One region of the Rhizobium sp. T1470 genome, then DNA from elsewhere that is predicted to be linked to it. Evidence: riboswitches for the same ligand, from Rfam matches in the RefSeq annotation. Region 1 holds a riboswitch; each other region holds the start of a gene.
The links. Region 1 has a riboswitch for cobalamin ahead of nrdH (glutaredoxin-like protein NrdH). Riboswitches for the same ligand answer to the same signal wherever they lie in the genome.
Positions count from the first base shown of each region.

Region 2: linked by a shared signal. The riboswitch ahead of cobU (bifunctional adenosylcobinamide kinase/adenosylcobinamide-phosphate guanylyltransferase) and the one ahead of nrdH (glutaredoxin-like protein NrdH) in region 1 are both predicted to bind cobalamin.
Region 3: linked by a shared signal. The riboswitch ahead of bluB (5,6-dimethylbenzimidazole synthase) and the one ahead of nrdH (glutaredoxin-like protein NrdH) in region 1 are both predicted to bind cobalamin.

Region 1 covers NZ_CP148091.1:4,023,335-4,027,028, forward strand. Annotated here, with positions in the region: partial or broken gene nrdE (class 1b ribonucleoside-diphosphate reductase subunit alpha) at 1-876, opposite strand, end outside; gene nrdI (class Ib ribonucleoside-diphosphate reductase assembly flavoprotein NrdI) at 936-1,331, opposite strand; gene nrdH (glutaredoxin-like protein NrdH) at 1,343-1,564, opposite strand; cobalamin riboswitch at 1,819-2,044, opposite strand; partial or broken gene WGT02_RS20170 (TlpA family protein disulfide reductase) at 2,205-2,322, opposite strand; partial or broken gene WGT02_RS20175 (3-hydroxyacyl-CoA dehydrogenase family protein) at 2,308-2,472, shown strand; gene WGT02_RS20180 (hypothetical protein) at 2,534-3,064, opposite strand; gene WGT02_RS20185 (TlpA disulfide reductase family protein) at 3,317-3,694, opposite strand, start outside.
Region 2 covers NZ_CP148091.1:2,655,290-2,658,983, forward strand. Annotated here, with positions in the region: gene cobW (cobalamin biosynthesis protein CobW) at 1-941, opposite strand, end outside; gene cobU (bifunctional adenosylcobinamide kinase/adenosylcobinamide-phosphate guanylyltransferase) at 947-1,471, opposite strand; cobalamin riboswitch at 1,597-1,994, opposite strand; gene WGT02_RS13430 (chloride channel protein) at 2,242-3,694, shown strand, end outside.
Region 3 covers NZ_CP148091.1:2,520,152-2,523,845, reverse strand. Annotated here, with positions in the region: gene WGT02_RS12745 (LTA synthase family protein) at 1-410, opposite strand, end outside; gene WGT02_RS12740 (TolB family protein) at 616-1,449, shown strand; cobalamin riboswitch at 1,475-1,657, shown strand; gene bluB (5,6-dimethylbenzimidazole synthase) at 1,698-2,387, shown strand; gene WGT02_RS12730 (DUF2865 domain-containing protein) at 2,394-3,479, opposite strand; gene WGT02_RS12725 (NADP-dependent malic enzyme) at 3,611-3,694, opposite strand, start outside.

The DNA.
Region 1 (3,694 bases):
ATCGTAGGGCGAGAAGAGGTACATGTCCTCGTTGTTCTTTGCGAGCTCGAAGGTAATGTCGGGAATGACGACACCGAGCGACAGCGTCTTGATCCGGACCTTCTCATCGGCATTTTCGCGTTTGGTGTCGAGGAAGCGCATAATGTCGGGATGGTGCGCATGGAGGTAGACTGCCCCTGCCCCTTGGCGCGCGCCGAGTTGGTTGGCGTAAGAGAATGAATCTTCCAAAAGCTTCATGACAGGAATGACGCCGGAAGACTGATTCTCGATCTGCTTGATCGGAGCACCTGCTTCCCGCAGGTTCGTCAGAGCAAGTGCAACACCCCCGCCGCGCTTCGACAACTGAAGCGCCGAATTGATGCCTCGCGCGATCGACTCCACGTTGTCCTCGACGCGCAAGAGAAAGCAGGAGACGAGTTCGCCGCGTTGCTTCTTCCCGGCATTGAGGAAGGTCGGCGTCGCGGGCTGAAACCGCCCGGCGATGATCTCATCGACCATATCACGGGCGAGGTTTTCGTTGCCGCAGGCCAGCGTCAGGGCAACCATGCAAATGCGGTCCTCGTAGCGCTCCAAATAGCGCTTTCCGTCGAAGGTCTTCAGCGTATAGCTGGTGTAATACTTGAAAGCCCCGAGGAAGGTTGGGAAGCGGAACTTTTTCGCATAGGCATGGTCGAAGAGTTCGCGCACGAAGTTGAACGAATATTGGTCGAGAACGTCCTGCTCGTAATAACCCTCGGTCACCAGGTAATCGAGCTTTTCCCTGAGGTTATGAAAGAAGACGGTGTTCTGGTTCACATGCTGCAGGAAATACTGCTTGGCCGCCAGCCGATCCTTGTCGAGCTGGATTTTGCCGTCCTCGTCATAGAGGTTCAGCATGGCATTGAGGGCGTGGTAGTCGAGCGCGGCCTCTGATGCCTTCAGAGGTCGATCGAGCGTTAGCGTGTCCAAAATCGTTCCAATCCGCGTCTGACGTTGTCGACATCCGCCGCCGTGCCCAGCAGCTCGAACCTGTAGAGGTACGGCACCTGGCACTTGGCAGAGATGATGTCGCCGGCGATCCCGAAGGTCGCTCCGAAGTTGCTGTTGCCCGCGGCGATGACCCCGCGGATGTTTGAACGGTTTTCCGCGTCGTTGAGGAAGCGGATCACCTCTTTGGGCACGGCCCCCTTGCCGCATTCGCCGCAATAGGTGGGGACGATCAGGACGAAAGGACTGCTAACCGCAAGGTTAGCGTCGCCGCCGATCGGGATGCGTTGGGCCGGCAAACCCAGCTTTGTTACGAAGCGATGAGTGTTTTCCGACCGACTGGAAAAATAGACGATCTCGCCCATCGTCCTTTCCGTCACACCAGCGCGCTGATCTTATCGGGGCGGAACCCGGCCCAATGCTGCTCACCGGCGACGACCACGGGCACCTGGCGATAGCCGAGGCCTTGCACCAGTTCGTAGGCCGCAGAATCGGTGGAAACGTCGATCACGGTGTAATCGATGCCCTGGCGGTCGAGTGCGCGGGTGGTCGCGGTGCACTGGACGCAGGCGGGCTTGCTGTAAACAGTAATGCTCATCAATATATCCTCGTGTATCAGGAAGGCATAAAGGATCGTTCGGACATCCGCCGATGTCCGTGCGACAGGAACTCGAAAATGAAGACAGCTATTGCCGATTGCCGGGCGCGCTAAATGCCCGTCACTCGCGTAGATGCAAATCGAAACTCAAGGACATAAGACTTCACCCCGAAGTGACTCATGCGGGGCATTAGCGGAAGCGAAGATCGCGGCATCGTGCACAATCCAACGCTCTCCATCCGGACACCCCGCCCGTGGACGTTGCTGATCGAGGCAGGTCTCCTGGCTTGCAGGTCATAGCGCTCATTCTCGCCTTCCCGAAATCAAAGACTTCAGTGGCTTTGTCGAACGAACACTCGCCGCTTACAGTTGCGGGGGCAGCTCCGGCATTGCTCGGCCCGTCATGGACGTCGCGCACCTTATTCCCGTCTTAGCTTCCGATCCTTGCGAATCTGAAGAACCTCGAACACTACATATAGTATATGAGGTTAATTTCCCGTCAATGGCTATGTTCACACCAGCCGGTGAAAGTCTGGGAAATCGCAATGCCACTCCGGAGGGGGTGTCGGACGGATCGACCTCGAAAGAAAATTGGAGCGAAGCAGAGTATTCGATCTGCACCGCGTCGCGACGCCTCTTGCGACCCGACCGCGCCCTGATCAGCTGCGTCCTCGCTGTCCCAGGCCGCGGGGCCGTTCATGGCGGAGATCGCCCTTGTCATCGATCAGCAGCGTGACGGACAGGCCAAGGACCGCCCCTGCCGGCTGCTGGTGAAATATGTCGAGGCCGGCTGGCTCGGCCGCAAGTCCGGCCGTGGCTTCTACGACTATCGCGGCGAACCGCCGGTCCCGAGACGCCAATTGATATCGCGGATCCACGAGATGTCGGGTTCCATTCCTGCTATTTGAGGTTGGCCGCTCACACCAGATCGATAAGCTGATGAAGTGACCTGGCAAAAACCATCAACGCCTATACGCCACGGGCGTCGCGCTTTGCCTGTGAAACAGCGCCAGCCTTCCGCAATCTACCTCGCTCCATAGGACGGATGAGATTTTTGCGCTTTGAACGTTCGATCGAGTGCATGCCTGCATGAGCCTGGCGTGCGTTAAATGACGCGTCTTTCTCGCTTTTCGCTTCTTTCTTTCGCGCCAACACGGCTCGCATGTTCTCGACCATCTGAACTTTAGCGAGCATTCTACGCCGACGAGCCTGTTCGGCATTTACACTACGCACGCCCATTGCCAGAACTTCGAGTTTGGCTCTCGTGCCCGTATCCTTGCGCGCTGGCGCCGCCCCTTTGGGTTGCGCCTTGCCTCTCATTTCCCTGCGCTGTCTATTCGCCTCGCTTTGCGCACGATCGCGCCTTTCACGTATTCGCTTGGCGAGGTCCGAGAGATCAGCATCCGGCAGGCCCTGCATCGCCGGATGGTGGGTTTTTTGAACGAGTTGCCATTCGTCCGCCGTTAGCAAACGCTCTGCCTGCTTGCGCGAAATTGCCATCTACGCCTCCTACTCTGTCGCACCAGTAAACTGACTTGCGTTCGATAGGGCTCGCCTGCCCCCTGAGCGAAGCGAGCTAAAGCTTGAAAAGCTTGGGAGACGCCGTCTCCTTCAGTCGGGGTTCGACTTATGCGCCAAGCACGCGACTTCGTCTCGTTCACAATCTAGCGACGCACGGCAAGGTCCGCAATGGGCCTTCAATATCGGTGGTCGTGTGGCGTCTTTCGAGGGAGTATTCTAAGTTGTCGACGCTCACGACCCCACGGCACCCTTGATCAGCGCCTTGGCATCTTCGCTATCCCAGGCCGCCGGCCCGTTCATGGCAGAGATCAAGCAGCCCTTGTCGTCGATCAGCAGCGTGACGGGCAGGCCGAACGCCAGGCCCTGCTTCTTCAGGCTGTTGAACACCTCGATCGTGTTGTCGCGATAGAGCTTGAGCGCATCAACGCCGATCTCGCTCAGGAAAGCCTTCGGTTTTTCATCGTCGCCGGTATCGATGTTGACGGGAACGACCTGGAACCTGTCGCTGCCCAACTCCTTCTCCAGCGCGTTCAGGGCCGGCATTTCCTCGCGGCAGGGCACGCACCACGTCGCCCAGAGATTGAAGAGCACGGTCTTGCCGGCGAAGTT
Region 2 (3,694 bases), 1.4 Mb from region 1:
AAATAATGGTCCACACGGCTTCCGACCGCCTGCAGCTGCAGGCGCATCGGCTTGCCGGGGACATCGACGAAGCCCTTCAGCCGCAGCACGTCATGTTCGCCAATGACGCCCTTCAGCGCATCCACGAACGTGGCAGGATCGGCAACAGGGCCGAGTTCCACGACGAAGCTATCGAACTCGTCGTGGTCATGCGGTACACCATCCTCGTGCTCGAGCTCATGGTGGGATTTGCGGTTGGCCACGTCATCCTCGGTACCGACCCCGAGCCCGAGCAACACGCTTGCCGGAACCTCGCCGTTGCGCGCCTCGATCATCACGGGCTTGCGGGCGATACGGGACGCGACCTCATCGCGCACGCGACCGAGGCCTGCCGTGTCAAGAAGATCGATCTTGTTGAGCACGATCAGATCGGCGCAGGTGAGCTGATCTTCGAAAAGTTCTTCGATCGGGCTTTCATGATCGAGCGATTCATCCTCCACGCGACGGGCTTCCACGGCACCGTGATCGTCGGCAAAACGGCCGGCCGCCACGGCAGCGCTATCGACAACGGTGATAACGCCGTCGACGGTGACCTGCGTGCGAATGTCAGGCCAATTGAAGGCCGCCACGAGCGGCTGCGGCAGCGCGAGACCGGAGGTTTCGATGACGATGTGGTCGGGGCGCTGTTCGCGCTCCAGAAGCTTGGTCATCGTCGGAATGAAGTCGTCGGCAACCGTGCAGCAGATGCAGCCATTGGTGAGCTCGATGATGTCATCTTCGGTGCAATTCTCGGCGCCGCAGCCCTTGAGCACCTCGCCGTCGACGCCGAGATCGCCGAATTCGTTGATAATCAGCGCGATTTTCTTGCCGTTCGTGTTGGAAAGCAGATTGCGGATCATCGTCGTCTTGCCGGCGCCGAGAAAGCCGGTGATCACGGTCGCCGGGATTTTCTGCTGGTTCATGAAATTCAACCCTTCATCTTCAGCGGCAGACCTGCCGCGATAAAATACACGTCCGCAGCTTCCGCCGCGATCATTTGATGCAGGCGGCCGGCATGATCCCGGAACTCCCGCGCCATGCGGTTTTCCGGAACGATGCCGAGACCGACCTCGTTGGAAACGATGACGAGGCGCGCGCGTGCCGCAGGCACGTAGGCGGCAAGCGAGGCGAACTCCGCCACCATGTCGCGCTCTTCCATCATCAGATTGGTGACCCAAAGCGTCAGGCAATCCACCAGGATCGCCCGTCCTTCGCCATCGATTGCCCGCAGGCATCCGACAAGATCGAGCGGCTCTTCATGGGTGTGCCAGAGATCGCCGCGGTCGGCTTTGTGCGTGTCGATCCGGGAGCGCATTTCCTCATCCCAAGCCCGGCCGGTCGCCACATAGTGGCGCTCCAGGCCGCCCGAAACGACCAGTTGCTCGGCAAAGCGCGATTTTCCCGAGCGCGCACCGCCGAGAACGAAGGTCGTGCCAGATGATATCAGGCTCATGGAAAATACTGTCCCATCTGCGGACGCCTTCCGCACGGAACCGGAACGGCTGCACGCAGCCTTAAAATCTTACTTTCAGCCATGACAACCTCCGTGCTGGCAGCGGGCATCGCCCAGGGATGGGCTTTTTGCCCGGCACGATTGGCAGGTCTCCTGGCTCGCGGGTTTTGGCCGCGATCGGGGCAGACCGGAAACCGGTCGCCCCTGATCGTGCCAGCGGATTTTCCTCGTCTTCCCGGCTGCATTTCATGAAAAGGCGGACGATTCGTAGACTTGAGAGGCGTCCAGCCCCGGTTGATCATGACGCACTGCCAGTGACTTTTCCGTCGCCGCTTCCGCGCCGCCCGCCTGCACTATTGCAGACTGTCAACCACGAGGAACCAACGCCGGACGGAAAACCCTGACCGCTCTACAGTCGCGGGGTCGGCTATGATGACGGCGCCCGGATTGGGTCCACCGCTTCACATTCCCTTTTCATCCGCACCGATTCAACCGGTCCGGAACCATCCGTTATGGAGTCATCGTTAGGCAAGGCCCCTGGCGAAGTCAATCGTAAGCCGTCGTCTCGCAATATGACATTGCATGCCTGAAACCGCGACCAAGACGACCTTCTCTACCAAATTTATCGTCTTTTATCAGTGGCTTACGTCACAAATAATTGTTGCCGGCGCCGGTCTTTTGCCGCAATTGCATCGCAAGCGGGTTGCGCCACTGATTTGCCCGTCCCTTTCTGCACTTGATCGCGCCTACACCTGCCTAGTTTTCCTGTCATGCTCCTAAAAATCAATATCCGCCGTTTCGGTCCGTTTCATACGCTTCTCGATATCGGGCGGATGCGCGCTCTGTTACGGCGCAGCGAAATGGGGATGGTCATCGCCGGCGCGATCGTCGGGGTGATCTCCGGCCTGGCGGTGACGGGCATGAGCCTCGTTTCCCGCGCAATGCACAGGCTGATCTTCGGAATCAGCGACGTCGAGAGGCTGAGCTCCTCCCAGATCGACGACAAGTTCCTGCTGCTGACGGCACCGGTTTGCGGCGGCATCCTGCTCGGTCTTCTGCTGTTCATCCTCGCCAAGACCCGTAAGAAGCCGATGGTCGACCCGATCGAGGCGAACGCATTACATGGCGGACGCCTGTCGCTGACCGACAGCATCCTCGTTGCCGTTCAGAACCTCATTTCGAACGGCTTCGGTGCCTCCGTTGGTTTGGAAGCCGGCTACACGCAGTTGGCAGCCGGTCTGGCCTCGAAGCTTGGCCTGAAGTTGCAGCTTCGCCGATCGGACCTGCGCGTTCTCGTCGGATGCGGCGCGGCCGGTGCGATTGCGGCGGCCTTTAATGCGCCACTGACCGGCGCGTTCTATGCCTTCGAGCTCATCATCGGCACATACACCATCGTCTCGCTGACACCAGTCGTCGTGTCCGCGCTGGTGGCGACCCAGATTGCGCGGCTGCTGGCCGGCAGTGATTTCCTCATCGATGTCGGCGAATTCGGCTCCGTCATGCCGGCCGACTATGTCCCGGCGCTGCTGCTCGGTGCCGTCTGCGCCGGCGTCGGTATTCTCATCATGCAGGGCGTCGCCTCGATCGAGGAACTGGCGCGCAGGAGTTCCATCGCAACACCGCTGCGCCCTGCCCTTGGCGGCATCGTCGTCGGTCTCCTCGCCCTTATCACGCCGCAGATCCTGTCAGCGGGACACGGAGCGCTGCACCTCAATCTCGGGCGCGATCTCGCGATTCCGGTCCTCCTTGGGCTGCTTCTCCTCAAGGCCTTGGCCTCCGCGATCTCGATCGGCTCGGGTTTCAGAGGCGGCCTCTTCTTCGCGTCGCTGTTCATGGGGGCGCTGCTCGGCAAGCTATTTGCCTATTCCGCGCCCTATTTCGCCCACGCGACGCTGACACCCGTTATCTACGCGGTCGTCGGCATGAGTTCGCTCGCAGTCGCCGTTATTGGCGGGCCCCTGACGATGACGTTCCTGGCGCTGGAGATCACGGGCGACTTTCCGATCACGGCACTTGTCCTTGCGGCCGTCATCACCTCCTCACTCGTCGTGCGCAGCACCTTCGGCTACTCCTTCGCAACATGGCGCTTCCATCTGCGCGGCGAGAGCATTCGCAGCGCCCACGATGTCGGCTGGATTCGCAACCTGACGGTCGGCCGGCTGATGCGCGCCGACGTCAAGACCGCCAAGGCCGGCCTTTCGATCGAAGAGTTCAAGGAACGCT
Region 3 (3,694 bases), 1.5 Mb from region 1:
AGCAACTCCATGATCTGGCGCCCAAATAGGACGTCGGACGGGTACAGGGGGTCCGTGAGATAATGCTGCTTCTGGCTGGAGACGATGGCGGGAACGAGCACCAGCGGCAGAACGATCAACGCCGAAATGAATCGTCTTCCCAGGGCAGCGTCCAGCGAGAGCATCAGGACGGTCAACATCACGACCGTTGTCATGCCGGGGCGTACCGGCGATGTCAGGAATTCGCGCACATCGGCGAACCCATCGCGGGCGATTATTTCGACCGCTACAGTGGCGAAGAGAGCAATCAGGGCCGAAAGGCAAATTCCGAGCGCAGCGCGTAAAGCTGGCGATTGGGCGCTTCCCCTGACACCAGTGGAAAGCGACGCGAAACGCGCTGCCGCTGCGGACCTCATTCCCAACGCGATCAACTAAGAAACTCCAACGTCATAAAAGCTTCATCGAACTGTCACATCTTCGTCATGAACGCTAGATGAACCGTTATGTTTCCCACATTTGTGATCGGTGGATAAAGCGCCGCCGGCGCCGTCCGCGGATGCCCGCTTCGGTTCACTTGCTTGTGCCGAGCGGCGAGCCGTCGTAGGTCTGACGAGTTCGATGTCAGGAGGATTCAGATTGAGAAGTTCCATCGAGATCTACAACATCAAAACAGGCCAGGCGCGCGTTGTCTGGCAAACCACGCAACTGGTGGAAGCGCCAAACTTTTCGCCGGATGGAGGCTATCTTCTGCTGAACGGTGACGGGCTTCTCTACCGCCTGGTGCTTGACGGTTCGGGCAAGGTCGAGAAAGTCGATACCGGATTTGCCACGGCCTGCAACAACGATCACGGCATCTCGCCTGACGGCCGTCAGATCGTCATTTCCGACAAGACCGAGTTCGGGAAATCGACGATCTATGTACTTCCGGCAGAAGGCGGCGCGCCGCGTCTGGTGACGCAAAATCAGCCGTCCTATTGGCACGGCTGGTCGCCCGACGGGAAGGATCTCGCCTATTGCGGCATCCGCGACGACCTATTCGACATCTACACGATTTCGGTAGACGGCGGCGACGAGAAGCGGTTGACACGCGGCGAGGGGCGCAACGACGGGCCAGATTATTCGGCCGACGGCCAGTGGATCTACTTCAATTCCAGCCGCACGGGCCTCATGCAGATCTGGCGCATTCATCCGGATGGGACCGGCCTCGAACAGATCACCAGCGACAACTACGGCAATTGGTTTGCTCATCCGTCGCCCAACAACGATAAGGTCCTGATCCTCTCCTACGACCCCGACGTCTTCGACCACCCTCGCGATCTCGATGTTTGTCTGCGGCTGATGGATATGGATGGCGGCAACCTGACGACGCTCTTCAAACTCTTTGGTGGGCAGGGAACGATCAACGTGCCGAATTGGTCGCCGTCAGGCGATGAGTTCGCCTATGTGCGGTACTACCCGATCTCAGCATGAAGGATTGCATCGACAGATTTTTCGCGGCATAGACCCTCCGTCGGGTGCCCGTCTCAGGCGGGAGAATCGGGAATTCGGTGAAAGACCGAAACGTGCCCAACGCTGTAAGGCTGACGACTGCCGCAACAAGCCACTGGTCCAGTATCGGGAAGGCGCGGCAGCCGGATGACGCCAAGTCAGAAGACCGGCCCGACATCATAGACTGACCCGCGTGGACGGCGGGGCGGTTGTGTTGTTGGGGATTGACGATGCGACCAGACAATTCAGGCTCCCTGTCGGGAGCCGCAGCCTTTTCGGCCGAGGAACGTGACGCCGTATACAGGGCGATATCGACGCGTCGTGACGTACGTTCGGAATTTCTCCCGGACCCCATACCGGATGACGTCATCATCAGGCTTTTGTCGGCTGCGCATCACGCGCCGTCCGTCGGGTTCATGCAGCCTTGGAATTTCATTCTGGTGCGCGATCAGCAGGTGAAGGAGGCGGTCTGGCAGGCGTTCGATTACGCCAACCGCGAGGCCGGCGAGATGTTTCAGGGGGAGCGACAGCAGCTCTACCGGTCGCTGAAGCTGGAGGGCATCCGAGCCGCACCGCTCAGCATTTGCGTCACCTGTGATCCCAATCGCTGCGGCGATGTCGTTCTCGGCCGAACGCACAACCCACGAATGGATTCCTACTCCACGGTCTGCGCCGTGCAAAATCTGTGGCTCGCAGCCCGCGCCGAAGGCGTGGGGGTCGGCTGGGTGAGCATCTTTCACGAGTCCGATATCAAAAGGATTCTCGGCGTTCCAGAGCGGGTCGAGATCGTTGCCTGGCTCTGTGTCGGCTACGTCGATCAACTCTATCAACAGCCGGAGCTGGCGGTCAAAGGATGGCGCCAGCGCCTGCCGCTCGAGGAGCTTGTCTTCATGGATCTTTGGGGCAATTCAGCGGAATGATGCGGCCTACTGTTGCTGCGGCTGGGGGCCTGGCTTTGCCGGGTTCTTGAGGTCGATCGTACCTTGGTCGCCGGCAAGGAACTGCGGGCCGATCTGGCGCACCTTGCTTCCTGCCGGATCATAGGGCCTGTCCGGCACCTGAGGCTGAGGCGCGGCCGGTGCGACGGCATGGCTCTCCATCTCAGGCTTCTTGGTTTCGATCGTTGTGATCGATCCCTGTTGTGGCGGTTCGCTGATCGATTGGTTTTTTCGCATCCGCGCGTAGTAAGCGTTAAGATCGCAACTGCAGGACGATTTTTCGCCGGGCTTGCGGTTCTTGTAAGCGAAAGCATTCGGCATGGCGGTGTAAGGAGCGCCTGTCGTCGCGGAGATCATCTGCGATGTCTCGGTGCTGGAGACGTCATGATAGAAGAGCTCGGTTTCGATGCCGGGACACATCTTCGAGCAGGTGTCGGCATCGCGGGCAAAGTCTTGGGATGTTGCGTTCGAGCTCAACGGAAAGAAGCCGCCGTCACAGCTTCGCACGCATACGGTGTTCAGATGAGAGAGCGGCGACAGGCCCGGGAGACCATAACGGCGCTGGCTTGGATCGCCACCCAAGGGAATGAATGTGTCGTTCCGCAACGCCTGATCTTCGATGCTGGGTGGCGGCGCATATCCTTGGCCGGTGTCAGCGGGCCACTGCGCCTCGTTGCAGTCGTTGTCGTCGAGCGCTGCAAGAAGCTCGTTCCTCATGCGGACATCCTCACTCTGGCCGCGCAGTTCGTCGCGACGCTGCTGCAGATAACGGATGTTGTCGACCATCTTGGCTTCGGCGCGCTCGAGTTCGCCACAGTAGCCGTCATCATCGCCGATCACGACCATGCTGCCGCTCGTGCAGCCGTTTTGGCGCAGATCGCTCCGGAGTTTGCGAAGTTCAAGGTTTTGTTCGGCTATGGCGCTGGCGTATTTGCGCACTTCGGGCGTGCTGCCGATGATCTGCGGCAGGTCGGCGAGGCGGCCGCGCAGGTCGCCACAGATCGCCGGCATCTGGGCATGGGTCGGCCCGGTCAGAGCAAGGGCGGCTGTGAGTGACAAAATCCAGCGCTTCAAGGCATCGTCCCATCGGTGAGCAAATACCAGGGTCATCAGGCGCGGCGTCCTGCCGCGCCTTCATTGCTAGCCCGCTTGTCGCAACAAGCTGCGGTCGGAACCTTAACGCATTTTTTTCAATCTGCCGCAAATCATGCTGGCTGTGAAGCCTCGACGACGGCGAGGGCGGCCATGTTGACCACGCCGCGGGAGGTCACGGAAGGCGCCAGGATGTG